DNA from 2 places in the Legionella beliardensis genome. Region 1 is predicted to be linked to the other one. Evidence: riboswitches for the same ligand, from Rfam matches in the RefSeq annotation. Region 1 holds a riboswitch; the other holds the start of a gene.

Region 1 (15,763 bases):
CTTTTCATCCGGTAGAGGCAATGTTTAATTTTAAACAGAGCATTCACTTTGTGGTATTTCTTAAGTAATATGACTAACTTACTAAGATTTTTGGGATAACCGCACTATTAAGGAGAGAACGTTGCCTTGTGATTATCAACAGCTGCCCCATATCGGTATTAGAAATCTCAACCCTTATGTGCCGGGAAAGTCAGTCGAGGAACTCAGTCACGAACAGGGAATAACAGACATTATTAAACTTGCCAGTAATGAGAACCCATTAGGCTGTAGTTTTAAAGTAAATGCTGCTATTAATAAATTAAATCACTTAAAAATCGCTACCTATCCTGACGCCGCAAATCACCCTATTAAGAAAAAATTAAGTGCAAAATTAGGTGTTTCTGAAAGCAATTTAGCATTAAGTAATGGCTCAGACCTATTATTTTCCTTACTACTTACTATTTTTGGCCTACACACCAATAAGCATATGTTAACGCACGATCAGGCTTTTATTACTTATAGTATTCAGGCACAAATCTTAAGTATACCTGTACGTTCAAGTCCTTTATTGCCTAATTGGGAAGTTGACATAGAGGCTATGGTAAAAATGGCTAATGAAAATACCGCCATCATCTTTTTAGCTAATCCAAATAATCCTACTGGCCTGCTTATTCCACTAGAGAAAATTCATTACTTACTAAAAAATGTACCGGATTCAACCTTAGTAGTCATTGATGAGGCTTATTATGAATACGCTTATGAGCCGCACGAGCGAACCTCACTGAGCTTACTTGAGCAGTTTTCTAATTTAGTGGTCACCCGAACCTTCTCCAAAGCGTATGGTCTTGCAGGCTTAAGATTAGGGTATGCCATCGCCCATCCAGATATTATTAATTTATTACATAAGGTACAACTGCCTTTTTCAGTCAACCAAGCCGCTTTAGCAGGTGGTTATGCAGCGCTAGAAGATGAACAATTTCTTGCAGACACAATTGACTTAAATGCAGCGGGATTAAAACAAATGCAGCAGGGTTTAAATGCCCTAAACCTTAGCTCATTACCTTCTGCGTGTAATTTTATTACCTTTGATTGCGGTAAAGATGGTTTAACACTCTACCAGCAATTGCTCGAAAAAGGTATTATAGTGCGCCCACTTAATGCTTATGCCCTTCCTAATCACCTACGCGTTAGTATTGGTATGCCGGAACATAATACTCGATTTCTTAATAATCTAGCAGCTTGTCTTGCAACATGAGGATATTTTTATGAGTAGCGAATTACGTCAAAAACATTGTCAATCTTGTGAAGGCATTGGGGAGGCCTTAAATGACCAACAAGTTAAGCATTTAATGCCCCAACTTAACAATAATTGGCAAGTTTCGGCTGATAGCAAGGTCATTAAACGCTCGTTTAAATTTCATAATTTTTATGAAACGATGGCCTTTGTTAATGCGCTAGCTTGGATTGCTAATTTAGAAAACCATCACCCTGATTTAGAAGTTGGGTATAATTATTGCCATGTTAGTTTTATGACCCATGCCTTAAAAGGCCTCACCATGAATGATTTTATCTGCGCCGCCAAGGTTGATGCATTATTAATGGATTAGTTTTAACTTTATATTAAGATTTTAAACTCCCGCTTATGCGGGATAATATAGCATCGCTCACTAAGTTTTGGCCTTGTTGCGTGGATAGAATAAGTGATTAAAACGACCTTTTAGCCTGGGTGAAACGAAGTGAAACCCGGGTTTAGGTCCTGCGGACCTGCACCCAGGCGACATTTGTTTTGTCTTAATGCAGCCATTTGCTCGTCTTTGCAAGTAGGCATTGTTGCGTAGAAGAAAGCCGAAGGAGCTTGCAATGACGTATAAAGCTTAGTGGGTGATGCTAAGCTTATTTCTTATCAAGAACAGGCCTTACAATTAACACATCGCACTCTGCGCCATGCAAAATTGCATTTGCTGTTGAGCCTAGTAATAAAGAAAGCCCATGCTTTCCATGGCTACCTGTTACAATGAGATCAATATTTTTTTCTTTGGCAACCCGCAGAATTTCATTTTTGGTAGAGCCATATTCAATCATACAATGTGCTGCATCAATACCTAACATCTGCGCAAGCGATGCCAATTCTTTTTCTGCTTGCTCACGAATAGAAATCTCTACTTCCGCAAAACCAGCAAACCCTGGATAAGCATAAGCTGGAATAGGTTCTACTACATGAACAAGTAATAAATCAGCCCCATTCTCATCAGCAATTTTTTTAGCTTTTTGTGCGGCCTTAATACCTACTTCATCAAAATCCGTAGCAAACATTACCCTTTTATACATTCTAATCTCCCTTAGGACTTCTGCTTAATATAAGCCTATCAGAAATAGTAAAATTTTCATATGGCGCTCAAATGCATTAATTTATTTTATTAAAGCTCAGTAATTCTAGCAAATTTTATACCTTTTAATGGCACAGCAACGGGTTGCATATACCATTGCTCTTTTGTTAAATTAAGCGCTTAAATTATATCGTAGCAATCAAATACTGTGCCTAAAAGTATCTATTTACAAAGTAATTGCTATGATCTTGAAGTTTCGAAAGAGAACTATTTCATTTTGCGGGGTGCCCAACTGTGGGCTGAGATTATACCCATTGAACCTGTTCGGGTCATGCCGGCGTAGGGATTTAGTGATGTTCTTAGATATTGTTGGTGCATTGACCTCATTTTTAGCTACTTATTATTTTATTCGTTTAAATAGCCGCGGTTGGCTAATCAGTCTGGTGGCTACAAGCTTAAATGGTTGGCTTTACTGGCAAAAGGGCATTTATTCTGACATGCTCTTAGAATCATTTTACTTTATCACGACTTGCTATGGTTGGCTCCAATGGCAGCGCCCCATTACCAGCACTAATAAACCTATTCTTGTCTTAAAAGAGAAGCAATGGTTTACGCTAGGTATAGCAATTTTAGCGCTTTTTATGATTATCTTTTTCATTTTAACGGCGTTCACTAACTCGAACGTAGCAGCGCTTGATGCGCTAACAACGGCTCTAAGTTTGGCAGGCCAATGGCTTATGTGTCATAAAATTATAACAACTTGGCTAATTTGGTTTATTACTGATGCGCTTTATGCGTATTTATACTTACAAAAGCACATTCCCTTTCATGTTTTGTTAATGCTTATCTACACAATCATGGCTAGCTATGGCTATTTCAGCTGGCTTAAAGCTTTAAGAAACCATCGCCGAGATAGAATACAGCTGATTCCTAATTAAATATATTTAATATAATCTTAAGCTTTGTGGCTTAAACTAGGACACATATATTATAAAGTAGTCATAAGATGTTTAAGAAAACTGACTTAAGCTCAACCATCAGCATTCGAAGCTTACGAAATAACGCTCTCGAAAAATACGAATCGGAAAGAAAAAATTTTCAAGAAATAGAAGTGATTAGTTTTCCAGCGTATAAAATTTTAAATGGCGTTAGCTCAGAAACACGAGACGTATGTAGTTGCTGTATTTTTATTATCTACTCGAAATCGAATACCACCTATTTTTTTGGACATTTTAATAGCATAGAATATATTTTACCTTCCGGCCCAAGAAATCTGCTTAATGATGATTTTAAAGAGATAATGGGTTATTTAAAAGATAGCCCGCTACCAGTGGATACTTATGAAGCAATCCTAATTGGTGGGGAGCAACGTTTGTTTGATGCTATAGCAGCTTATCTATCCTCACAAAATATAAAAATTACTGCCAGTTATCACGATAATTACAATCAACTTGCGCTGGACGACACTTTACAAACTAAAAGTATTATTTTTAATCATACGACACATAAAGTCACTATATTTTCTGGCGTGCTTCCTAAGCAAACCCTTATTTTAGATAATGCACATCTAACCTTTAAAGATAATTTTCAAGAAAAAAAAGAGGAGTTAGAAAAATTAACAGCAGAGTGTAATAAAAAGGAGCTAGAAAAATTAATGGCAAATTATGGTAACGAAGTAACCGATGAATTAACCTGCAACCAGGCTTCATTTAAGCCTTAATAGATTGTTATTAAACCAAAGCAGCTCTGGTAGGTTATTCTGAATCTTGTTGGGCTGCACTGCGTTTAGCCCAACGTACCGCGCTTTGATCTTAACCACGGTACCCATTTTTATCTCCTACTTTCTAGGTAACGCTCTAACCCATGGTTTTAGTTTCCTAAGCTCAGGCGGTAACTGTTGTAAGGCAATTTTGGCTTGATTAGATTGACTATATTCACCCAAAGTCAGAACAAACCAATCTTTACCTCGTCGTTTTAGGTGATTTATTGTTGTCCCTTGAATGGGCTGCTTCCTTAGAAAGTGATTTAAACCTTCTTTATCAGCTCCTGCTAATAGTTGGATAGTATAAAAATTTTCTAATTGCTGCTCGGCTGTGGTTTTTGCCAAATTAGATTGCTTAAAAACCTCATCTATTGCCAATAAAGATGATTCTAATACCGTTTCAGCGATTTCTTCTGGGAAAATAGCACTGGCTATTGTGCTTTCATTAACAGTTACGAACTCTTGATGGTGCTGGTCAAGCGCCGTTGCAGTTACAGTTTTTGTCCTTTCTTCCTGGAGTGGCAAACTTTCTTGTTCATGATTAATAGGGATAGCAAGCAGCTTACTATCTAATTTTATATCATTATGTCTGATTAGATTACTTTTTATAGTACCATTTCCCTTAGTCAAGTCAGCATAACTTGCTGCTGGGGAATTAGATTTAATCTTTGCCTGGCCTAAATAAGTCATAGCTAAAAGCAGTAAAAATAAACTTGTAATAACCGGTAAACGCTTAGTTAAAAATGAGTAATTTGTCTTATTTAAATTAAAGAAAGAAGCCAAATGTGTATTAATTTGAGCAATACAACCACTGGTTAAATCATAAAATTCATTTAAAATTTTATCGGTTAACTGTTTATTTAACCCTTTGGTAGAGACAGGTAATTTTTTCAATAAATATTCTTTAGTCTCTTGCTTGCTTAACAGACCCAAATCAATCGTGTGAATTAAGTCTTTAAATGTATCGCCATGCAATACATTTAAAAGGGGATTAAGCGAAAAATCGGATGCTAAGCAAACATGGAAAAAATTATTTCTATATTTTTTCACTTCATGCAGCAAGTTTTTTAAAAAATCTTCCCTTAGGCAATGTGCATTATCAATAATGATTAAGATATGTTTTTTAAGCGTATTGATTTTTTCGACTAAATCACTTAATTGCGGCTCAGAACTAGCCGGTAAATGACAAAACTTCTCAATTTGTGTTAAGGTCTGCGCTTCTGCTAAAGGAACTTTAGCATCGACAGTATAGGCACTTATTTCGGCACTTAAACCCTCTTGTAATAATTGGATGAACGCTGTTTTTCCGCCACCTTGTTCAGCCATGACAACAATCATCAAATCATTAAATAATATGAGATGATTAATAAAATTAATCTTGGCAAGCCAGTTATTAGGCTTATATAGTAACGTATTGACTGATTCAGTAGGTGATATAGCTGCATTGGAACTAGATAACATATCGTTATTCTCCCTCAACTGCGCTAACCATCACTTGTTGAATCATTAATCCATTAATGTTAGTTGCAAGAGAGCAATTGCCAATTCCTTTAATCACAATAAAGCGCAACGTATTATTCTTAATTTTTTTGTCTGTTGCTAACAACATTTGTAAATGCTCCAGATTAATATCTTTTGGTATTCGTCTAGGTAAATTCGCTAATGTTAATAACTCGTCTATTTCTTCCACAGCCTGCAAGCTTAACTCCCCTAGCTGATGAGATAATAAAGCAGCACAATATAAACCTATACCTACTGCTTCGCCATGCAGCCAGCGCTTATACTGTGTATAAGCTTCTAAGGCATGCCCTATGGTATGGCCTAAATTTAGTAAGGCTCTAAGGCCTGATTCACGTTCATCCTTTTGCACATAATTTGCTTTGATTTGGCAGCACTGATAAATAATCTCAGCAAGTTCAGGCGAGTTTCTGGACAAGCCTTTTTTTAAAGCATGCCTTACATTAGAAAAAAAATCCCCGCCTTCTAAAATGGCATATTTAATGACTTCAGCAAAGCCTGCCCGAAATTCTCGTATAGGTAGCGTATTTAAAACAGCAACGTCAATAACTACGGCATTTGGTTGATAAAAACTGCCAATCATATTTTTACCTTGTGGATGATTAATAGCAGTTTTTCCACCTACTGATGCATCAACCTGAGCTAGCAATGTCGTAGGAACTTGAATAAAGTCAACGCCACGCTGATACGCAGATGCCGCAAATCCCGCAATATCACCAATTACCCCACCACCTAATGCAATGATAGTCGTGTCGCGATGATGCTTTTTTTCGATTAGTGTGTCAAATATCTGAAAAAGGCTTTGTTGATTTTTATATTCTTCACCATCAGCAAGAATGACACAATCACATTGCTTATCGGCAAACAAGCGTTGTAGACCTTCTAAATACAAAGGCGCAATCGTTTGATTGGTAATGATCATCACTTGCTTAGATTTAACATAAGCAGGCAATAATTCATTATCTTTTAAAAAGTTAGTTCCTATTAAAATAGGGTAATCATGTTGTAGTAAATTAACCTTTAATTGATAAAGCAACTCAGAGCTCGCCATAAATATATTTAATAATATTATTAGCAACTGCTTTAACAGTTAGTTTATCCGTTTCAAAGCTAATATCAGCTAACTCTTCATAATAGGGTTCGCGCTCATCACGCAACATTTCTAAACGTCCTTCTAGATCGTCTGTTTGTAGCAAAGGCCTTTTCGTGTCACGTTTGGTGCGCTCAAATTGCTGCTGCAATGATGTTTTTAAATAAATAACTGTTCCTCGACCAGCCAAAGCATTACGGTTCTCAGGTGTCATTACCACACCACCACCGGTAGCGAGGACAATATTTGTCTTTTGCGTTAACTCATCGATTACTTTCTGTTCACGTCGTCGAAAACCGTCTTCCCCTTCAATATCAAATATCCAGGAAATATCGGCTCCTGCACGTTCTTCAATTACTTCGTCAGAATCAAAGAACTCTAATTTGAGCTCTTTTGCCAAAGTACGGCCAATAGTGCTTTTTCCTGCTCCCATAGGCCCAATTAAGAAAATATTGCGTACTTTAACTATGCTCATTTTTGATCACATACCTCTTTGCTAAGATAGAATTGCCTTAACAATTCTTTTTGATTAACGTAATACCTAAAGCTGACATTGACATACAACCGCCCGAACTTTGCTTTTCCTCCAAAACTTTAGGCGCATCTCTTATTAAATTATGATTTAACCACTAAGTATACAAAAAAGTAGATGTACATTCCGATTAAAATTGCAAATTATTATTAATTTCTTATTAATTATTCAAGAAGTTTATTTATATACAGCTATTGGCTTGCCAAATTTGTCCAAACCAACACCCTGTCCATTCACTGTCATAATCGATAAATTATCCGTTATTATCCTTGGAGTAATGAAAATGAGCAACTCCTCATTTCTAATTCTAGAGTGTTTATTACGAAATAAGATACCAAGCCCTGGTAATTCGCCTAAAAAAGGCACTCGATTAATGGTATTATTTTTATCTTGTCTGTAAATACCACCTAATACGACTGTTTGGCCATTGTTTACTAAAACATTCGTTTGTATTTGCTTAGTTAAAATAGCAGGTACACCATTAACCAAACGACCTGATGGTGCGTCTTGATTAATCTGTAAGTCCATCAGAATCTTATTATCCGGGGTAATTTGTGGCGTTACTTTCAAGCTAAGCACTGCTTTTTTAAAGGCTACAGCTGTAGCTCCACTGGAAGTCGCCTCTTGATAAGGAATTTCTTCACCTGACTCAATCATAGCTGATTGTTGATTAGTCGTCATTAAACGTGGACTAGCAATAATGTCGGCCTTATCTTCACTCTCTAACGCTGATAGCTCTAAATCTAGTAAAACATCATCACCAAGTTTAGCTAAAGCAATTCCAATAGACGCTGGATTAGCGGCAGGTGCGGCCAAATCGACATTTAAGCGATCAGCTAATGGAATTATCTCGGCTGGTGGCACGCCTGCGGCTAACTGATTTGCGCCCTCTAATGTTCCACTTAAATGAGGGGGGCGAGAAACACCAAAACGAACGCCTAAATCTTTAATGGCTTCCCGAGTTACGTTCACAATACGCGCCTCAATTTGCACCTGCTTAACTGGAATATCCAATTGTTTAATCAGCTCACGAACACGTTCAATTTGCTCACCAACATCTTGAATCCAAATCATATTAGTGCGCTCATCAACGCTTACTGAGCCTCTTTTTGATAAAAGGGAAGTATTTTTATCTTTTAAAAGGGTAGCTATATCTGCAGCTTTAGCAAAATTTAACTGCAACAACTCCGAGCGCAATGGGACTAAATTAACAACCTCTTGCTGTGATTTAAGTTCTGCTTTTTCTCTATCTAATAACTCTTTAGCCGGCGCTACGAATATAATATTACCCGTTTGTCTCTTATCTAGATTATTGGTTTTAAGAATAATATCTAGCGCTTGATCCCAAGGCACATCATGTAAACGCAGCGTAATTTTACCTTCAACAGCATTGCTAACAATGATGTTAAAACCACTAAAATCAGCTAATAACTGCAATACAGCACGAATAGAGATGTCTTGGAAGTTTAACGATAGCGATTTGCCTGTATAAACTTGCTTTCTTAACTTAGCCTGCCTAATTTCCTCTGCAGTCAGAGGAAAAATATCCACAAAAAGTTGTTTATTGACTTGATAAGCAAAATGACCATAATCGCCTTTACTTTTAATCACGAGCCGGGCATTTTTGCCAACTTGACGCAGCGTCATGAGTTGGGCTGGGCTTTGAAAATCAGCAACATCATAGCGCTTCATTAGGCGACCAGGAACGCGAGTACTAATAAAATTAATAACCACTTCCCTGCCTGTTTGGCTTACTTCAACGGGAACACTGCTGCTAGACACATCAATAATCGCTCGACCAGCTTGCTTACCTGTACCACGAAAATCAATATTATTAATCGTAAAATGCGCTTTAACCGGCCTATTTGTAATAAATACTTCCTTACGCTGCTCAAACACTTGCGGTGTTTTACCACTCAAGGTCAGCGTATAAACCTTACCCGCCACATAACCTGAATAGATAGCTAATGTTGATAAATTAAAAACAGCACGCAAACGGTTATCCACTGCTAAAATAGTATAATCACTTAATGCACCTAAATTAATTTTTTTAGAAACCACAGTGTCGTCAAGTTGGTTGGTGACATTGGCAAAATCAAGAACTAAGCGTGCAGGCTTTTGTGTAATAAAGCTAGTTGGTAAGGTTGTGATTGGCTTTGCAAAGATAAAATTTATTTTCACTCGTTCGTTTGGCAAGGGCGTTACTTTTAAGCCAACTAATGTATTGTCTTGAGCTAATAAGGGATTGCAAAAACAAATAAGCAATGCAACTACTAAAATGATTCTATGCAAAACGCAACTCCTATTTCCCTGCATTTAAATTAAAGATGGTTTGTTTTTTCTGCCACTTCCCTGCAGCCCGAATAGTTTCTTCAAGGACAAGGACCGTATCCGTAATACGCAGTATGCGACCAAAATTTTTTCCCATGTAATCGCCTGGCCTGACGCGCACAATCTCGCCGTTAGGTAGGCTAATCAAACCCCACGTGATAGAACCTTGTTCTAATGTACCAACAAATTTTAAAGCATCAAGTGGAAATTGCTCTAAACGTTGTTTTGGCCGTTTCGTGTCCGGCGCTAATTGATCAGGTACCGCAACGACTACTTCTTTCTGTTTAAATGGACTACGACGATTATCATTTTCAGGATAAATAAATTTTTTGGGTACCACAAATGTAGGTAAAGGCTCAATTGGACGTGCTTTTTTCGCCTTAACCTGCTCAATATATTGTCCTAAATCATCGTCCTGAGGAGATGAACAAGCTGTCAATATTAAAATCAATAATAAAATCAAACATCCTAGTTTATTCATTTAGTCTTATATCTGTAAATTTTTGCTGTTAATTGCATGACCAATAAATCACCGATAGGCTTTTTTTGCTTTTCATCCATCTGAGGCTTTAATTCAAAATCATGTAAGGTAACAATTCGGCTCATTTGGATAATACGACTAATAAACACCGCCAATTGGTGGTAATTACCTACAACAACGATATTAATAGGTAGTTCAATATAAAAATCGTGCTTTACTTCAGGCTGAGGCGCAAATCTATCAAATGTTAATCCACTGGCTATACCCGTTTTTGAAATATCCTCCAGTAAGCCTGGCATTTCATTTTCTGCAGGTAGCTGCTTTAATAGCGCACCAAATCGTTTATTCATTTCTTGTAGCTGATTTCTATAAGCAAATAAATTAGCCGCTAATTGTTGTTTTCGTTCAAATTCCTCTTTTAAGGTTGTTTCTTGTGCTAAAAGGCTGTCGCGTGTAGCGAGGTTAGGCTTGATTAACAAAAAATAGCCAAAAGCAATAATAGCAGCTGCAAGTATCGCTGCTGCTAAATATTTAACGACTAATGGCCATTGACCAGCGTTTTCTATTGTTAATTCACTTAAGTTAAAATTATTCATCATGGCGCATTTTTTGGTTTAAGAACAAAGCTTAGAATAAATTCATTATTTACAGCTGTCGTTGCTTCTTTGCTTTTTTTAATTTCCGTTAATACAGGCTCTTTAATCCAGGGACTTCGTTCAATATTACGCATTAAGATAGAAACATTCGTATTTGATTCCGAATAACCTTGTAGCGTGACTTTATCACCTTCTCTTGTAACCTGGGTTAGATAAATCCCGTCTGGAACTACTTTAATTAACTCATCAAATAAATAGACCGTTAAAGTCCGCCTCGCTTGTAGGCCTTGAATTATTTTCATGCGCGAAATTAAACCCGCTCTAACCTCTTTAAGTTGCTTTATCTCGATAATTTGTCGGTTAAATGTGTTAATTTCATCTTGTAGGCGCTGATTTCTTGCTGTTTGAATATTAATTAAATCATGCACATAATAATTTATAAGCATAACAATACCGATGCCGATAAACGTAGCACCTAATAATAGGGTCAGAAATTTTTTCTTTTCCTGCTCGCGCCTTCGTTCTCGCCAAGGTAATAGGTTAATATCAGTCATAGCGATTTACCAATATTCCTTAAAGCTAATCCACAAGAAATCATGAGAAACGGAGCATCATTAGCAATGTATTCAGCGTTTATTTTTCTTCCTAAATTTAAATAGCTAAAAGGATTAGCCGCAAGAGTAGGTATTTTTATTTCTTGTTCAATTGCTTGCACTAAGTTAGGCAATTTAGTTACCCCACCTGTTAAAATGATTTGGTCAACAGTAGTGTAATTACTTGTAGAATAAAAAAATTGTAAAGCACGTTTTACGTGTAAGGTTAATGTTTCTATGAAGGGGATAATAATTTCCTCATGATAATCTGCTGGTAAAGGTTGTTGAGCCTCAATTCGTAAAGCCTCTTCATGTGAGATATTATAATGATGCTCAATAGCATTAGTAAGGTGGCTGCCGCCAAATTCCTCTTCCCGTGTGAAGATAATTTCATTATTGCGTAACACATATAAATTGGCAAACAATGCGCCAATATCAATAACCGCAATAATTTTATTTACGCTTTGGGGAAGTAAATGCTCTAATAAGATATGACACACCCTTTCTACTGCAAAAGACTCTACATCCATGATTTTAACTTGTAAACCTGCTCTTGTTGCTGCTTCTATACGGGTAGTCACATTTTCAGAACGTGATGCCACAATCAGTACATTCAACATGGCCGTATTCCTGGCGGAATGACCTATAATTTCAAAATCAATATTAATTTCTTCAATTGGAAATGGAATAAATTTATCTGCTTCCATAATGACTAATTCTTCAATTTCCGAGTCATTCAATCCTTCATTAATCTGCACAACTTTACTGATTACCAGTGAATCGGGCACAGACAATACAGCAACTTTACTCTTTAAGCGGCTACGCTCAATCACATTTTTTATCGTTTGACTGACAATATCAATATCTTTAATGGTATGCCCTTCAACAGCACTAGGCGGCAACATCTGATAGCCATACCCTTCAACAATACGATGACCTGCTCTTCCAGATATTTCAACAATTTTAATAGACGTTGAGCTTATATCTATTCCTAAAACAGGAGGACATTTAGTATTAAAATTAAACAATGTTACCATCTCCATATGTATATATAGCATGCTAGCTTAAGCCCTATAAAAAATAAATCTTTATTAGGGTTTTTATTCAAAAACAAATGTCAATTTTACTGTTTTTTTAACATACTATTTAATTGAATGTATGTAAGATTTTTAAAAGAGCACATTAATTCTTAACTCATTAAACTGTTCAAAGCTTGCACTTGCAGCCCGGATTAAATATAGTTGGTAACTATGGAAACTACTCTTTAAATTACGTGAAAGGAGCTTTTATGTCACGCTTACAGGAATTTATCACTAAATTAGGCCGAGTTATTATACGTTATGCTGAAAGTCAAACGTCAGACTCTTACAATACTGAAGAAATTTTAGCTAAGCCTTACCCACAAATAGTAGAGGAACTAACTGACCTTATTCAAAAAGCAATTAAATATGAAACCCGAAACACAGTCTTAAATTATATTGTCTACGTGATAAACACAGTAAAGCCGCTGGTAGCAAAAACAACACCCTTAACAGAAGAAGAAACATTACTAATCAAAGAGATCCTCAATAATTTTCTAATGACTTTATTTGAGTTACTAGATATCACTAAATCAACCGAGGTACAACTAAAGTATAATAATATTGAGACGACAGCACAACGCTTTATTAGTACTAGAAGTTGGACAGTATCACGTGTACTTTCCGTTATGGGGAAAACGCTAACTGATTATTTAGTAAATAATATTAGTGCTAAAACAAGTAAAGAAGTTGCTTACTATGTTGAAACAATTATCGATGAACATCAAAGCATTATGCTTAAGCCATTGCTTGAAGAGCGGATAAAAGAACTGGAAGAAATTAAGAAACAACAAGAAGAACTTATTGCACAACTACAACAACAACTTGAAACAGAGCTCAGTTCATCCCAACTACCCGAAATGAAAAAGCAGTTAGCTTTTCTAGAGGAACAATACAATGATGCCAAACAAACAATTGCTGGCCTACAAAAAGTATTAATTCAATTACAACAGCAACTTGAAAATCAAAGCAGTGATTTAAAAGAAGCAAAAATACAACTTCTTGCCGCACAAACACAATACCTTGAATCTAAACAAATCATTGATAAGCTAAAACAAGAAAATGAGTACTTTCAGCAACAACTTCAAGTTTGCCAATCTGAATTACGGGAAACTAAAGATCAGCTCAATTTTTCCCAAGAACAATATAATAAATTGGAACAAATTATTGCTAAATTGCAAAAAGAAAGCTCACTTTTACAACATCAGCTTGAGACTAAACAAGTTGAATTACAAGAAACAAAACAGCAACTGACTAGTTCGCAAGAATCAAATCTTAAATCTGCAAATACTATTGCAACGCTACAAGAAGAAAATAGACAACTTAAGGCAACTAGAACAACAACTCCCCCTATTTTAATGCCTAATCTACTGCTAGGTGGGCGTTCATCTTTTCATGGTTTCTTTCCTAATACTCGTATATTTGAGCGAACTAACGACACAGGTTCACAAAATAATGATTCTAGCGTAGGTTCCTCTTCCTTAAATCCTGGCGGCTCAGGTACTGGTACTATCGAGTAATTTTAGAACTAATTTCTTAAAGATTACCAAAACTAGGCCTCTTAAATGAGGCTTACCTGCTAAAACTAAGTTATTTTTAAATAATTATGCTTAGTATCGTTCGCAAAGTTAGGTCAAATAGCGTTATAATCGCAAGTTCAATAAATTTAAGTGCAAATTTACATTATTTCTAATATGAAAAAAGCGATTTATTTTTGGCGACATAGTTTATGGTCGCTACTTAGCCTTTTTTTTCTTCTTATCATTGGGGTAAGCTTCCTCTATTTATATTTAGAAAGCCAATTACCTGATGTTGAATCTCTTAATACTGTCCACTTACAAGTTCCCTTAAGAATTTATACCCAAGATGGAAAATTGATTCAAGAATATGGTGAAAAAAAACGCATTCCACTCATGTATGATGAAATTCCTAAAATGCTAGTTTATGCGCTGCTAGCAACCGAAGATCAACGCTTCTTTGAGCACTCTGGGGTTGATATTTTTGGTCTAGGCCGCGCTACGTTGCGTATGATTCAAACTGGAACTAAATCGCAAGGCGGCAGTACGATTACCATGCAAGTTGCACGTAATTTTTTCCTAAGCCGCAAAAAAACCTTTTTACGTAAATTCAATGAAATTTTGCTAGCGATTAAAATTGACCGCGAACTAAGTAAAGAAAAAATCCTTGAACTTTATCTTAATAAAATTTATCTCGGTAATCGCGCTTACGGTGTAGGTGCAGCAGCCAGCGTATATTATGGCAAACCTTTAAAAGAACTTAATTTAGCTGAATTAGCTATGATTGCGGGCCTACCGCAGGCTCCCTCTACCCAAAATCCTATTGTAAATCCTGGGGCTGCACGTAAGCGGCGTGATCATGTGTTAGAGCGCTTATTTGAAGAAAAATACATTACGGAAGAGCAGTATAAAGAAGCCATTAGCCAACCTATTACGGCTAAATACCATGGTGCAAATGTTGAAGTGCCAGCACCTTATGTGGCAGAAATGATTCGTCAATCGCTCTATAATCACTTTGGGCCTGCCGCTTATACAAAAGGCTATAACGTTTACACAACTGTTAAAGCACCATTACAATTAACTGCTAATCAAGCGGTAGCAGAGCATTTAATCAATTATGATCATCGGCATGGTTATCGCGGCCCTGTAGGTAACTTAGTCATAAAAGATAAGTCACCTGAATCATTGAGCAAACACCTCCTTCAATACCCAGCTTTTAATGGTTTAGAGCCAGCAATTATCCTTGCTGTTGATAACAAGGAAGCGCAAGCATTAACACGCACTAATCAACACTTTACGTTAGGGTGGGAAGGCATGTCTTGGGCAAGGCCTGCTCTTAAAAAAGGTTGGGTTGGTAAACAGCCAACCAGTGCTAAGCAAATTCTTAAAGCAGGTGATATTGTTTATGTCAAGCAGCAACAAGACACTTGGATTTTAAGTCAACTTCCTGAAGTTGAAGCGGCTTTAATCGCATTAAATCCCAACAACGGCGCGCTTGAAGCCTTAGTTGGAGGCTTTAATTTTGATAAAAGTAAGTTTAATCGAGCCACCCAATCTAATAGACAACCTGGTTCTAGCTTTAAACCCTTTATCTATGCCGCAGCCTTAGATAAAGGCTATACACTAGCAACCTTAGTCAATGATGCGCCGATTGTCGTAGATGATCCAAGCCAGCCAACGTTGTGGCGCCCACACAATGACAATTTAACATTTAATGGCCCAACGCGTCTTAAAGAAGCACTGGTACGCTCACGTAACATGGTTTCTATTCGGGTACTAGATGACTTAGGCTTCAATTATACCATTGATTACGTCTCCCGCTTTGGTTTTCATAAAGAGAAGTTACCAAAGGCTTTATCATTAGCGTTAGGTACTTTATCAGTAAGTCCTATGGAGTTAACGACAGCCTATGCAGTTTTTGCTAACGGCGGCTATAAAGTTGAGCCTTATTTAATTGA
Region 2 (15,190 bases), 380 kb from region 1:
CAAAAAATTATTATCATTTCTAATAAAATTGCTGAATTAAATGAAGTTATTAATGATATAACTTATAAAAAAAATAAAATTAATCAGGAAACTAAAGACTATAAATTAGTACAAGGTAGTATACTTACTGTCATACCTGAAATTGGTAGAAATGCCATAACAAAAATGCATTTCCAACCTGCGGAACTGCAAATATTAATCGGAAAAGCCAGTACACAAGAACAGGTAAGTCGGTTTTTTTCACCGCCCAAAGATACCCAAACGGCGCTAGAAGAAATGACCAATAAAGTTAATCAAGAGATTAAAAAATGGTAATTATCTAGACAAGCTAAGGTACAAACAGCTTATATTATTTTAGTATCCCTTAAATGTGTGTCTGACGCTTAAAGCTAAATTTGGTATAATGTGGTTAGTTTATGTCTCATTTTTATAACTATTAATGGCCCAATTGAGTGATTTATTTACTGTTATCAAACAGCAACTCCGCCTGCATGGATTAACCTACAAAACGCTAGCAAGCAAACTTAAATTATCCGAGGCAAGCGTTAAACGCATATTTAGTCAAGAAGATGTGAATGTTAGCCGCTTGGAAGATATTTGTTTATGCTTTGATATGACACTTGCTGATATTTTTGCTTTTTTAGAAAAAAGTAAAATCAAGATTCGGAGCTTATCCATCAAACAAGAAGAAGAATTGGTTGGGGATCTTACCTTATTATTAGTCGCAATTTGTATTCTTAACCATTGGTCTTTTGAGGATATTTTAGCTTATTATACGATTTCTGAGCATGCATTAATTCGTTATGCAGCACGCCTTGATCAGATGAAAATCATTGAATTGCTTCCTGGTAACCGCTTTAAACGACTCATTGACCCCAACTTTCATTGGATTCCAGACGGACCAATTCAACGCTTTTTTCAAAAAACCATTCAAAGTGATTTTTTTAATTGTAAATTTGAAAAGCCTACCGAGCTGTATTTAGTGCGCAGTGGTATGTTAAGTGAGCAGGATAATCAACTGTTTCAACAAACCTTAATTAAAACAGCAAACGAATTTGCCACCCTTTGTCGCGACACAGTGGATATCCCTATCCATAAGCGCGATGGCACTGCGTTAATCATCGCCATTCGCCCTTGGGTTCCAGAGATTTTTGATAGTTTGAAACGTAATAATTAACCCTATAAACTCACTACCGATTTACTGCATTGTAGTTTAAACTCAATGCCTGCACGTGTTGTTTTACCTGCTCCGCATTGCTATTAACATTTACAGCGCTACCGAAGGTTATGCTCACTGCACGCCGCACCCCTTTAATCTTTTCTGGTGCCCGAGATGTTCGCGAACCCCACATGCCGTGTAGATAAAAAGGAATAATTAGGGCCTTAGCATCTTTAGCTGCTCGCTCAAAACCTGTGCGAAAAACACCTAACTGGCCATCTCGAGTCAACTGCCCTTCGGGAAATAACGCCACCACTTCACCGGCATTTAAAGCTTGATTAATTTTTATTAAGGCTAATCGTGAGTCCCCTGGCGCAATGGGAATGGTTTTAAAAAGCTTAAACAACCATTTAGCATACCATTTATTATAAAATGATTTATCGATAACAAATCGTATGGGCCGTGGGCAGGCTGCTTGTAATAAGGCCCAATCAATAAAGCTTACATGATTACCTAGCAATAAAATCCCGCCTTGAATTGGTAACTCCTGTACTTGATGAATACGAAAGCGATACATGAATGATAATGCCATAGAAAACACATAACGCATGAATAGCTGCGGCCAAGCTATAAGTGTGTAAAGTGCGCCGAGTGAGGCAATAATAAACAAGGCATGGAGTAGGATTAAACTATCTAGTTGATAGAAGTAAGACAATATTCCTAAGCCAAGAAAACCTAGCATAAAGCAATTTTGCAAAAAATTATTAGCTGACTGAATTTTTCCTGCCGCATGCTTAGGTGAATAATACTGAATTAAAGCATTTAATGGGACAATGAGCATGCCGCCAAAAAATCCGTAAATTAAAAAGAGGCTAAGGATAGCCCAATGGCTGGTCAAATGCGGCAAAAGATAAAGACTTAGTGCAATCCCAATCGTACTCATGGGTATCATGCCTAATTCTAGAAGCACGTTAGAGCGTCGTCCTGAATAAAGCGCCCCCAATAGAATACCAATGCCTGCAATGGCTAAAGAACCTTGCGCAAAAAGCACGCTGACCTGGCCAATGTGCTCTTTTAAAAAAGCACCATAGCTTGCTAAAAGTACTTGGTTAATCGCCCAAAAGATAGATAGGCCGATGATACTAATAAAAATGATACGTGGTTGACGGGTATTATTTAAATAAGATTTTAAGTAAGTTCCTTTAAAATAATTAACAATTTCATAAGTTGACTCGCTATCGACAGCTTCTTTTTGAATTAAACAAAAGGTCATACAGGTTTCAATCACGGAAAATAGGATAAGGAGAAAGCCTAACGGCGCGAAGGCTTTTAATAGCAGCACTTTATCGAGGCTTTGTTGTAGGTTTGCTGCCTTAATCAAGTAGGTAAATAAGGCGGTAAATAGCGCAGTCGCACTTAAAATGGCGATGATTGTTAAGGTTTGCACAATAGCATTCACCCGCGATAACTGTTCTTTGCCAAAAAGCTCTTTAATATAGCCATATTTAGCAGGTGAATTCAGAGCACTTTGCACCGCCAACAACAAGGTCATGAAAAAAGCGCCGAAAAAATAGCCCTGAAAATAACACCAAGTAATAACTATGGTCAGCGGAATAGCAAGTGCTGCTGTAACTCTTAATACCGTAACTTTGGGAAATTTATCAGCAATAAACCCTGATGGCGTAAATAACAAGATATAAGGCAACAAAATAAACGCATTAATAATGGATGATAATAAGGTATACACTGAACCTTTAGCAGACTGATAGAGCGTATCTTGTATTAAAATTTTGTGACTTATATCTACAAAGGTATTGAAGAAAACTAACATCAGATAAGGCCAAAAGCCTTTCACTCTAGAAATTTTCATTTTGGTCACCTAGATAAATAATTACGGATTAAATCTTATGGACATCAATGGATTAATTGATTATTTTTTGTATAAGGTGTTGCTGCTTCAGGTAGTTAACTATAGAAACCACGGTTACTGTTGAGAATTGATTAGTTTGTTGCTCTCTTACTGGATGATCAGCAAAGGAAACAGTGGAATTAAACATAGACGCGCCAAGACGCGCAAAAGGGTCTATTTTAATCACAGTAGGCTTATAACCTGTTTTTAATAAGTAATGCTGTACTGCCGCGCGTGAGGGCGAAGGCTTATTCGTTAAGGCACTGGCTAATACTTCTAAAACCCATTGATTAGAATTTTGATAACGCGTTGAGTAAGGGTACGCGATTAGACTATAACGCTTATTATGTAGCTGCTTAACCCTATCTGTTAAAAGTAAGGCATGAAGTTTTCTTTGCGTAGGCAAGTCAGGGATAACCAATTGATAATCCATGCTGACTAAATCATCCATAAAGAAGTTCATTAATCCTTGAGCATAAATGGAGGAAGACGTGGTTCCGCATTCATTTAATAAATGCAACACAGTCCACTTGCCTGGTGCGCCAGGATAATCCTTAATCACAAAGCCTACATGACTGTAACGTAGGCCATATTTTTCCAAATTTGTGCCTACTCGCGCGAGTAAAGCGACTTGGGCGTCACTTTGAGTTAGCTTTTTTTGTACGCTTAATGCCGTATAACTGGATTGATTATATAATTGCGGTGTCATTTTTATCGGTTTACAGGTTGTCCCTGCTTTCAAAGCAGGGCAAATTAAACTTAAGAATACCCATACCACTAGTCGTTGTTTCATTATAAATTTCATAAGAGACTCCGATTATAATTTTTGACTGAAAAGTAGATGTCTACCTAACTCATTAGGTAAAAAGGCAATCAGTTGACCTGCAACATAAATCAGATTACCGCTACTTACACCTATGACTTGCACAGCTTGGCCTGTTGCAAGTAGTGAATTGCCTAAGATATTTCTAGACACGCGCAAAGTGACGGTGGCTGAATTAGCGACTGCTTGTAAGGTGATATCGATAAACTCACCTACGTTATTGATAGACACAATGGTTAATTGGCTGCCTGCAGCAAGAATGTTGCCACTGCCTTGTACAATTTGACTAATGCCATTGGTTGATAAAGCTACACTGGCTGCGGTTGACGGTGCTACTACCTGGGCCGTGGCTAGTGTTGGTATAAAAAAGCAAAGTGCTAAATTCGTTATTTTTTTCATCGGTATCACCTGATTAGTTGTTAACACAGAAACGAATTTACTAAATTTGCTATATATTTAATACCAGTGTTTAAAAATTATATTATTTTCATACTGAAAGGATCATATATTAATACTTTTGGCTAAATACGTGTTAAAACACGCTATTTTTAAAGGCTGTAGGCAAGGCATTGTTGCGTGGATAAATTAAAATGTAGCTCAGGCGCAGGCCCATAGGGCCTAAACCTGGGTTTCACTTCGTTTCACCCAGGCTACAAGGTCGTTTTGATCACTTTTTCTATCCAAGCAACAATGCTTGTAGGCAAAGAGGAAAAGGGTGATAAAATTAATGAATTGCTTGGTTTGCTGAATTTTCCTGTTGATAGGTTGAAAAAAAGGATGAATATTTTTTATTTTGATGAAGACATACAAACCTGTGCTCTTTATCATTGTGATGCGCATGTGGTGAAAATGATTCTTGAGTCAGCGCAAATTCTTTGTACTGTATTATGGATAAATAACATACCAGCGCCCTATCGCCCAACCCATCAATCTCATCCTTGTGTTTTATGGGCAAATCAATCATTAGCTAATTGGAATTGGTTAAAAGACTTATCTGGGGCTTTAAATGAGGAATATAAATACCGCTTTAACCGGGATAAAAATCATAAATCTTATGATGTCGTTTTAGCCTTAGACCCACCCCCTCTACCTGATCTAGGGCTAACAAAAATCACACAAGTTCTTCCGGATGAATATAGGCATGAAAATCCTGTGCTGGCCTATCGGCAGTATTTTAGAGGGCACAAATCTCACTTAGCAAAATGGACAAAACGCGATATACCGGTGTGGTTTATGGAATAAGTGTAACTAGCATTTAGTCTTTTAACTTAGGTAACTCATCAAACCGCTGTAAGGTACTTAGTTTATCTTCCCAAACAGCACGGCTTGCACAAAAGATATGAGCTGTTGGTTCTATCAACTTATCATCATCAAGCGTACCTGCTGGTAGAATGATGTAGTCTTTTTCTTGCCTAGGAAGCGGGCAGCCGCACGTCTTACAAAAAGCGCGCTCTTTTCTTGTTCCTTCTAATTTGAAATGCGAACGATTCTCTTCGCCCTTTTCCCATGATAATTGCGCATCCTTAAAGAAAGCGGTAGCACCATGAATTGTCCCTGTTTCTTTCCGACAGCGACTGCAATGACACAAATACATCGCTTCTGGTTTTTGTCCGGTAATGACATAGCGACAAGCCCCACAGAGGCATTCACCTTTATATTGATGCATTGACAATTATCCTACGAGAGTACATAAGGCTTTTAAAAAAAAGGTAATTATAGTAATTTATTTAAATAAATAATAGCAACGATTGCCCTGCCACCACCTAGTTATTTATTCATACTCTCTGAACGAACACATTAAATTAAGGGCATTTGCAGGAGTGACTAACATGAAGTTAAACCACTTAAAATACCTGGAAGCAGAAAGTATTTACATCATGCGAGAAACGGTGGCTGAAGCAGACAATCCCGTTATGCTTTATTCCATTGGTAAAGACAGTTCAGTGATGTTGCACTTAGCTTTAAAAGCATTTTATCCCGCTAAACCACCCTTTCCCTTGCTGCATGTGGACACGACTTGGAAATTTAGGGAAATGATAGAATTTCGTGACCAGACTATTGCAAAACATGGGCTTGAATTGCTGGTACATGTCAATCAGGAAGGCATAGAGGCTGGCATTAATCCCTTTACCCATGGCTCAGCCATTCATACCGATGTCATGAAAACGGCCGCCTTAAAACAGGCGCTAGAAAAATATCGCTTTGATGCAGCATTTGGGGGTGCGCGCCGTGATGAGGAAAAATCGCGTGCTAAGGAGCGTGTTTTTTCATTTCGCAATAAAGATCATCGTTGGGATCCTAAAAACCAGCGGCCTGAGTTATGGAGTTTGTATAATACGCGCAAGCATCAAGGAGAAAGCCTGCGCATCTTCCCGTTATCAAATTGGACTGAGCTTGATGTCTGGCAATACATCTACCAGGAAAAAATTGATATTGTTCCCCTTTATTACAGCGGCATACGACCTGTTGTTGAACGCAATGGCGCACTCATCATGATGGATGATGAACGACTACCTTTGGCAACAGGTGAGCAACCTCAGTTGCGCCAAGTGCGCTTTCGAACCTTAGGCTGCTACCCGTTAACTGGTGCTATTGAATCAAATGCCGAAACACTACCAGACATACTTGCAGAAATGCTAGCCAGCACCACATCAGAACGACAGGGCCGAATGATTGATCATGATGGCACCGCTTCTATGGAAAAGAAGAAACAAGAGGGCTATTTTTAATGCCAACAAATTCATGGATAACGAATAATTTTACATCTTATCTACAAACGGACAACACGAAAAGCTTGCTGCGCTTTATTACCTGTGGCTCTGTGGATGATGGGAAATCAACCTTAATTGGGCGATTACTTTATGAATCCCACACGATTTATGATGATCAACTGGCGACATTAGCCTCTGATAGCAAAAAATTTGGCACAACAGGCGGTAATTTGGATTTTGCCTTATTAGTTGATGGACTTGCCTCAGAACGCGAACAAGGCATTACCATTGATGTCGCTTATCGTTTTTTTTCCACTGACAAGCGTAAATTCATTGTCGCTGATACACCAGGTCATGAGCAATACACGCGTAATATGGCAACAGGTGCTTCTACAGCAGAGTTGGCTGTGGTCATCATTGATGCCCGTAAAGGCGTGTTAACCCAAACCAAGCGCCACAGTTTTATTGTCTCCATGCTGGGCGTCAAAAACATCATTCTTGCGATTAACAAAATGGATCTCGTTAATTATGACGAAGCCATTTATAAACACATTACCAATGACTATCGTCTATTTGCAGAGAAACTAGGTATTACCACAATTGAAGCGATTCCAGTTTCGGCATTGCATGGTGATAATATCGTAAAATATTCCACCCATATGCCTTGGTATCAAGGCCCAACGCTCATGCAGCATCTGGAAGAAGTAATCATTGAGACCTCACTAGAAAAGCGCCCTTTTCGTATGGCAATCCAATGGGTTAATCGCCCAAATCTAGATTTTCGTGGCTTTACCGGCCGTATTTCTGCCGGTACCGTGTGCCCTGGTGATCGCATTAAGATTTTACCTAGCGGTAAGGAAACAGAAATTGCGCGCATTGTAACTTATGAGGGTGATTTGCCTGAGGCCAGTTGCGGCCAATCAGTTACCTTTACATTGACCGATGAAGTAGACGTGTCTCGCGGTGATGTCTTTACCGCTGCGGCCATGCCTGCTGAGGTAGCAGATCAATTTGAAACAACCCTATTATGGATGGATAAGCAACCCATGGTCACTGGCCGCCAATACTTACTAAAAATTGGCGCAGCCACAGCACTTTGTACACCTAATAAACCTAAATTCCGTATTGATGTAAATACGATGGAGCGGCTAGCGGCCCAAGAATTAACGTTAAATGAGATTGGCTGTTGCGACATCGCCTTAGATAGGCTAATTGCTTTTGAACCTTATGATGTTAACCGGGAACTAGGTGGCTTTATTCTTGTTGACCGAATAACCAACGCAACAGTTGCAGCAGGCTTAATTCATTTTGCACTCCGCCGCTCAACAACTATTTATCGTCAAGATTTGCTAGTCAATAAGTCCATGCGCTCTGATATTAAACAGCAGAAACCTGTGGTACTGTGGTTTACCGGTTTATCTGGCGCTGGTAAATCCACTATAGCTAACTTAGTTGAGCGCGAATTAAATGCCTTGGGCAAACACACTATGTTACTCGATGGTGATAATATCCGCCTAGGCCTTAACCGGGATTTAGGTTTTACCGAAGCTGATCGGGCTGAAAATATTAGGCGCGCGGCTGAGGTGGCTAAACTGATGACGGAAGCAGGATTAATTACCTTAGTGTCATTCATTTCACCTTTCGCAGCGGAACGGGAGATGGCAAGGCGATTAATTGGCGATGACCAATTCTTAGAAATATTTGTCGATGCGCCAATTGACGTCATTGCAGCACGTGATGTTAAAGGGTTATATAAAAAAGCTAAAGCCGGAAAAATTAAGAACTTCACAGGCATTGATAGCCGTTATGAAATACCTTCAGCACCTGATTTAATTATTAATACCGTAAAGCTCACCCCGTTAGAATCGGCAGCCCAAGTATTACAATTGCTCAGAGAATTTAAGAAAATCACCAAGGCTCAAGCAAACCAGGTAGCTAATGAGGAAGTTAGTTAAGCTAACTACGCGATTTAAGGCTTTTTGTGAGCCTTGCTAAAAATTTAAAGGAGATGTTTAGTTGTCTATGCAAATCACAGAAGCACTATTAGAAGAACTCATCAAGATGGTTTGGGAAGCATCAGATGCTGTACTAGCGCTTTATCAAGGCCATTGTGACTATGTGACTAAATTTGATGGCAGTCCTTTAACAGAGGCCGATCTCGCCTCACATGACATCATTACGAGAACACTTCATACATTAACGCCCGATATTCCCATTATTTCTGAAGAAAATGCCGATTTAGAACACCTAGAATGGCAAAATCCGCAGCAATTTTGGCTGATTGATCCACTTGATGGGACGAAAGAATTTATCAATTATAATGGCGAATTCACGATAAACGTGGCTTTAATAGAAGAACATCAACCTGTTTTAGGCATTGTCGCGGCCCCCGCTTTAAACCTATTGTATGCAGGCTTTAAGGGCGGCGAGGCAATCAAAATGGATAGGCATGGTAATAGGCAATCGATTCAAGTCATTCAACCTGCTGAAGAAGGACTCTATGTGGTGGGCAGCCGCTCGCATGGTGATCAAAAAGCCATGGATGCTTATCTTATCAACAAGAAAGTCGCGCAATTTATGGCAGTTGGTTCATCCTTAAAATTTTGTAAAATTGCTGAAGGGAACGCTCATCTCTACCCACGAATTGGGCATACCATGGAATGGGATACTGCCGCAGGTCACACCATTTTAACCGCAGCAGGAGGACAGGTAGAAGCACTTGATGGTAAACCCCTGGTCTATGGCAAAAAAGGATTTAAAAATCCTTTTTTCGTCGCTAAAGCGTTATAGCATTGTTGGGTGGATAGAATAAGTGATCAAAATGACCTTGTAGCCTGGGTGAAACAAAGTGAAACCCGGGTTTCGGCCCTATGGGCCTGCGCCTGAGCTACGTTTTATTTTATCCACGCAACAATGCTAAGCGTTAGCAACTGTTTAACTTTTAAAGTTATCCTAATCTTTACAAAATAAAGTAAACGCTATACGGTGTAAGACAGAAAAGTTAAAACCCAGGGATTTAGGTTAAAATGGATTTGATGTATGTCGTTGCCGGCGCCTTTACCGGATTTATCGTAGGTTTAACCGGCGTTGGGGGTGGTGCGTTAATGACGCCTATCCTACTTCTGCTCTTTCATGTTGCCCCTACCACGGCTGTCGCTACTGATTTATGGTTTGCTACCTTAACTAAAATGGCGGCCTTACTCATTCATCATCACCAACAGCAAGTAGATTGGCATGTGGTTCGTAAGCTTTGGCTTGGTAGTCTGCCTAGCGCCTTAGTCATGATTATTGCCTTATTAACTGGACTCCTAACAACAATTCATTCAACCTATCTGACTTCCATCATCGGTGGCGTCATTTTATTCACCGCCCTTGGCCTACTCATTAAAGGCTGGTTACTGAATTATTTGTCTTACTGTCAATTTTCTCACAACCAACCTTACCGTCACATTCAAGATAAATTAACAATTTTAGCAGGCATCATCCTAGGCGTACTTGTTTCTCTTACTTCCATTGGCGCAGGCGCGCTAGGCAGTGTCATGTTATTGTATCTTTATCCCACCCAAATGACGCCGAATCGACTTGTCGGGACAGACATCGCCCATGCTATTCCCCTAGCGTTGGTTGCAGGCCTTGGTTATCTAATAGGTGGACATGTAGATAGTCACATGCTCCTTTCTTTATTACTTGGCTCACTACCTACTGCCATTTTAGGTAGCATCGCAGCCACGCAATTTAAACCAGGCAAACTAAGATTTTGTCTGGTCGCCATTTTAAGTGTGTCGGGATTGAAGCTGATGTTTTGATTTATTACCCAGCTACGAGTAAGTTACTTTTAAGCAAGCAAACTTTGTTGGAGATAAGCCGTTATTTCTTTTGGTTTGCCGATAAACTGCTGAAGTTCATTGCCTGATAAAATCAAATCATTTAAGCGTTGCTGCTGGCTCACATGAATCGTTTCAAAATTTAAGGATAAATCCTGATAAGCTTGCAGGATGTCATTAATACTTAAATTAAAATCATAAATATTATATAAACCCGCCTGCTCTTGATAATCAGCAGATAAAAAATAAGCAATACTTTGTACTACTCGATCAATATGAATATAAGGTCTAATTTGATTACCGCAACCATGCACTAATAAAGGTTCATGAAAAGCCATGGCCAAATTAAATTTGTTGATTAACGAGCCATAATGCATTGCCAAGCTATAGCCAAAAACATGCCCTAAACGCAAAATAACAACATCCCTATTTGGCTGAACTCGCACGAGCTGCTTCTCACCATTTAATTTTGAGTAAGCGTAAGGTGTGCTTGGCATGGGTTCGTCTGCAACGGTAAAGGGCTTAGAAGAGGTGCCATAAACAGCAGCACTACTTACATGAATTACTTTACTTACTTGACTTGTTGCAAGCAAGGAACAAAGTCCTGCCGTGCCCCAGTGATTAACCTGTTCAAATAAGTGGGTATATTCTTCGTTATAAGGTGCGCGCCTAACTGCTGCTAGGTGGCAAACAAAATCAATATCTTTTAATGCGTGTTTAAGCTTACGCTCATCTAACATATCTGCGCGAATAACGCTAACGTTAGCAGCGGCTAAATCTTTTAAACACTGGTAATTTGCTTGTAAAAAATTGTCATACACGGTGATGTGATTAATTGCTACGTTATTCATTAAGCATTTAGTTAATTCATAACCAATGTACCCTGCTCCTCCAGTAATTAAAACATTCACTTGTTTTCTACTCCCATCAATTCAGTATGCAAACCGCATTCTTCTTTTCGCATGCCAGCCCATCGCCCTTTTCGTGATAGCGTGCTGGCATTGATTAAGGTTGTCGTGCAAGGTATACAGCCGAGGCTTGCATACCCTTTACTTTGTAAGGGATGCTCGGGCAAGCCATAATATTTTGCATAATAGTAAATCTCTTTTGCAGTCCATTTTAATAACGGGTGATAACGAAGAATGCCATGTTTGCCTTGCATGTCTTCATGAAATTTTTCACGCGTTTTACTTTGTGATTCTCTAACACCATTTATCCAAATATCATGTTGTTGGATAATTGGTTCTAAGGGCAAAATTTTATTAACAAAGCAACAGTGATCAGGATCAGTCATAAATAAAAATTGCTGCTGTTTATCTAGTTGTCTTAATTTTGAAGTTGCTGATTGAAGCGTAACAATTTTTAGATGCAATTGGTTGCTTAATTTTTCTTTAAATAAATACGTTTCTGGAAACAAAAAACCCGTATCAATAAAATAAATGGGGACAGTAAAATCAAGCTCAGAAAGAATATGTAGCAGAGGCAAGCTTTGAGTTTGAAACGAGGATGTTGCAAATAGTTTCTTTCCTGCAGCGTGATACTGAGCAAGTTTTTCTTTAATGATTAAAACTCGTCCCGATAATTCTTCCATTAACTGCTCTGTAATAGTCGTAGCTTCCATAAATACCAGTGAGCGAGCGCTGTAATTAACAAGTTAAGTTAAAATACTACTATACATGAAAGTCCTATTCATAGTCTTGATATATCGATTTTTAACAGCCAGATCAAAATTAAATTGACAGACTAGTGAAGCTAATTTAGGATGCCAAACTTAAATCACCGGGGGTGCTTTGATTAGTCAAAGCTGAGAATTACCCTTAGAACCTGCACTGGATAATGCCTGCGGAGGGAGAGTGAGTATTGCTTGTATTAGGCATTCTTGCCTAAGCAGTCATTGCTCTTTTCTTCCTAAATAAAGGAGAAACGCAATGACTAATAAAGCCACACTTGACCTCTGCTTGGTCACGCAACTCAATGACCAGCCTCTTGATCAATACCTGCAATTCCTTGAATTAGCCATCAAAGGCGGTGTCACTCTGGTACAATACAGAGACAAGAATAAATCACTATCCGACATCCGTAACACCGCACTCGCATTAAAATCCTTATTAGCTAAATTAAAAATTCCCTTCATCATTAATGATTATGTTGAACTTGCGGCAGACATTGATGCCGATGGCGTACACATTGGCCAATCTGATCTTTCACCCTGGCAAGCGCATCGTCTACTAGGACCCGATAAAATCATCGGTTATTCCATTGAATCGTTTAACGAGCTTAACCAGGCAAACCAATTAGATTGTATCGATTATATTGCTGCCAGTGCTGTCTTTCCCAGTCAAACCAAAACCGATTGTAAAACCATTTGGCAATTAGCCGGCTTAAAAGAAATAGCGCAACGCTCTAAACATCCAGTGGTAGCCATCGGTGGCATTAATGCCAGTAATGTCCATGATGTAATAAAGCATGGCGCCAATGGCGTTGCGGTCATCAGCGCAATTCATGATTGTCCCGACCCATTCTTGGCTACTAGAGAATTAATAAAAAATATTCAACAAGGAAAATCTTATGCAATATGAAACTGTCTATCGCATAGTACAGCAAATTAAAGAGCAAAGACCCCTCATGCTCAATATAACCAATCAGGTCACGATGGGCTTTGTCGCGAATGGTCTATTGAGCTTAGGCGCTTCACCAATCATGACGCAAGGACTTGCTGAAATTCGCGATTTAATTCACTTATCAGATGGGATTATTATTAATATTGGCACATTAACAGATGAATTTCTTGCACTATGTGAGCAAGCCTGTTTAGTTGCTAATGAGCTAGGCAAACCTATTATTTTTGACCCTGTCGGGGCTGGGGCAAGTCAATACCGCACTCAAGCTTGCTTACATTTACTTAAACAGTATCAGTTTGCAACCATTCGCGGCAATGCCAGCGAAATATCGGCGTTATGCCGGTCAACTTATACAACAAAAGGTGTTGATGCCAGTATCACGACTGCAGAAGCCTTAGATACAGCCACCTGTTTTTCAACCGAGTATAAAGTGGTTCTCGTGATCAGTGGCCAAACGGATGCAGTCATTCAAGGAACACAAATTAACTTATTCGCTAGAGGCTCTGAGCTTATGCCTGCCATTACGGGTTCTGGGTGTTTATTAACTGCCATTATTGGCGCATTTCAAGCGTGCTCTTCGGATGCTTATCTCGCTGCTTGTGCGGCTGTTGTGTTTTATGGGATTTGTGGCGAACGTGCAGCTTATCTCGCAGAGGGTCCTGGCTCCTTTAAAGTTCATTTTTTAGATACCTTAGCAAAATTGCCACAACGAGGTGATTATGACCACGAATAATTTAGCTTGTGTTTTAAGTATTGCTGGTACTGATCCATCCGGGGGTGCTGGCATCCACGCTGACATCAAAGCGATTTCTGCAACGGGCAGTTATGCTGCAGCGGTCATTACGGCGTTAGTCGCACAAAATACAGAAGGTGTGCAAGCGATTGAAACCATTTCTGCGGGATTTGTGCAAAAGCAATTGCAATCTGTTTTGGATGACTTAAATGTTCAGACTATTAAAATAGGCATGTTGCATGATGAACCTATCATTGATGTAGTCTGTCAAACATTAAGCCAATTTAAATCCATACCTATTGTGTTTGATCCAGTGATGGTTGCTAAAGATGGCTCTCCCTTGCTCAAGCCAAAAACCTTAGGAAAACTAAAAGAAAAATTACTAAGCTTAGCCTACCTTATTACTCCTAACTTACCTGAAGCAGAACATCTATTAGATAAAAGCATCCGCAGCAAAGAGGACATGCAAACTGCCGCTATCACCATCGGCCAACTATATAAAACGAACGTTCTTCTCAAAGGCGGACATCTTAATACTGATACATCATCTGATGTGCTTTACTGCTTAAAAGAAGACACCTGCCATTGGTTTCATGCTAAACGAGTAAAAACTAAGAATACGCATGGTACCGGTTGCAGCTTATCATCAGCCATTGCCTCATACCTTGCTCAAGATTTTTCTTTATGGGAAGCAATAACTCAGGCGAAACACTATTTAACCCAAGCCATTTTATCTGGAAAACGATATCAGTTAGGTCACGGTCATGGGCCTGTCGATCATTTTTATTTTTTGGAGAATCGTACCGATGAGCCGTGTAAACCGGGATTATTGCGTAGAAGAAAGCCAAGCTAGAAGAGTTAAGTCTTGCGAACCTTTACGAAGTCAAAGGTGAAGCAAGTCAAGTGCGTTTTCAAAGTCCGTGCTGGATTGCTTCGCTTCGCTCGCAAGGCGTTGTTGCGTGGACAGAATAAGTGAACAAAACGACCTTGTAGTCTGAGTGAAATAAAGTGAAACCCGGGTTTAGACCCTAGGGGCCTGCGCCTAAGCTACGTTTACTTAGTATGAAATTAAATTACAACCGAATTACCGCGGCTTGACCACGGTATCCAGTGCAGTGGCACTGACGGGTTGGATAACCGTGGTCAAGCCACGGTATTTCGGACTAGGGTTAGATAAAGCTAGTAGATGCTGTCTTAAAACAAAAAACTTTTAATGAAATTTTGCTTGCTTTTAAAAACAGTATCTACATTTTAATTTATCCAGGCAACAAGGTCGTACAAATCTAACAAAAAATGAAGCCTTAGGTGATTAAATGATTTATACACAGATGTTACAAACCAGCTCTACCCTGTTTAGAAAAGCCCAGCACCACCCATTTAATACAGGACTATATCGTGGCACTTTACCTA

What was found. A riboswitch is a leader RNA that binds a small molecule or an ion and turns the genes downstream of it on or off. The one in region 1 is predicted to bind thiamine pyrophosphate.
Positions count from the first base shown of each region.
Region 2: it holds a riboswitch for thiamine pyrophosphate, as region 1 does, so the genes downstream of both, thiE (thiamine phosphate synthase) here and pnuC (nicotinamide riboside transporter PnuC) in region 1, are expected to answer to the same signal.

Region 1 covers NZ_UGNV01000001.1:867,096-882,858, reverse strand. The annotation lists gene hisC (histidinol-phosphate transaminase) at 122-1,234, shown strand; gene DYE47_RS03960 (4a-hydroxytetrahydrobiopterin dehydratase) at 1,245-1,586, shown strand; gene DYE47_RS03955 (universal stress protein) at 1,873-2,307, opposite strand; TPP riboswitch at 2,577-2,669, shown strand; gene pnuC (nicotinamide riboside transporter PnuC) at 2,660-3,244, shown strand; gene DYE47_RS03945 (hypothetical protein) at 3,313-4,026, shown strand; gene DYE47_RS03940 (ATP-binding protein) at 4,144-5,529, opposite strand; gene aroB (3-dehydroquinate synthase) at 5,534-6,637, opposite strand; gene aroK (shikimate kinase AroK) at 6,624-7,151, opposite strand; gene DYE47_RS03925 (type IV pilus secretin PilQ) at 7,386-9,500, opposite strand; gene DYE47_RS03920 (pilus assembly protein PilP) at 9,511-10,020, opposite strand; gene DYE47_RS03915 (type IV pilus inner membrane component PilO) at 10,017-10,616, opposite strand; gene DYE47_RS03910 (PilN domain-containing protein) at 10,616-11,170, opposite strand; gene pilM (type IV pilus assembly protein PilM) at 11,167-12,237, opposite strand; gene DYE47_RS03900 (hypothetical protein) at 12,498-13,808, shown strand; gene DYE47_RS03895 (penicillin-binding protein 1A) at 13,983-15,763, shown strand, end outside.
Region 2 covers NZ_UGNV01000001.1:489,540-504,729, reverse strand. The annotation lists gene DYE47_RS02275 (hypothetical protein) at 1-315, shown strand, start outside; gene DYE47_RS02270 (helix-turn-helix domain-containing protein) at 440-1,177, shown strand; gene DYE47_RS02265 (MFS transporter) at 1,191-3,029, opposite strand; gene DYE47_RS02260 (DUF2145 domain-containing protein) at 3,082-3,873, opposite strand; gene DYE47_RS02255 (hypothetical protein) at 3,886-4,290, opposite strand; gene DYE47_RS02250 (hypothetical protein) at 4,555-5,133, shown strand; gene DYE47_RS02245 (GFA family protein) at 5,147-5,557, opposite strand; gene cysD (sulfate adenylyltransferase subunit CysD) at 5,712-6,620, shown strand; gene cysN (sulfate adenylyltransferase subunit CysN) at 6,620-8,557, shown strand; gene cysQ (3'(2'),5'-bisphosphate nucleotidase CysQ) at 8,625-9,392, shown strand; gene DYE47_RS02225 (sulfite exporter TauE/SafE family protein) at 9,629-10,408, shown strand; gene DYE47_RS02220 (NAD-dependent epimerase/dehydratase family protein) at 10,438-11,337, opposite strand; gene DYE47_RS02215 (phosphoadenylyl-sulfate reductase) at 11,334-12,047, opposite strand; TPP riboswitch at 12,198-12,295, shown strand; gene thiE (thiamine phosphate synthase) at 12,355-13,005, shown strand; gene thiM (hydroxyethylthiazole kinase) at 12,995-13,780, shown strand; gene thiD (bifunctional hydroxymethylpyrimidine kinase/phosphomethylpyrimidine kinase) at 13,767-14,633, shown strand; gene DYE47_RS02195 (TenA family protein) at 15,094-15,190, shown strand, end outside.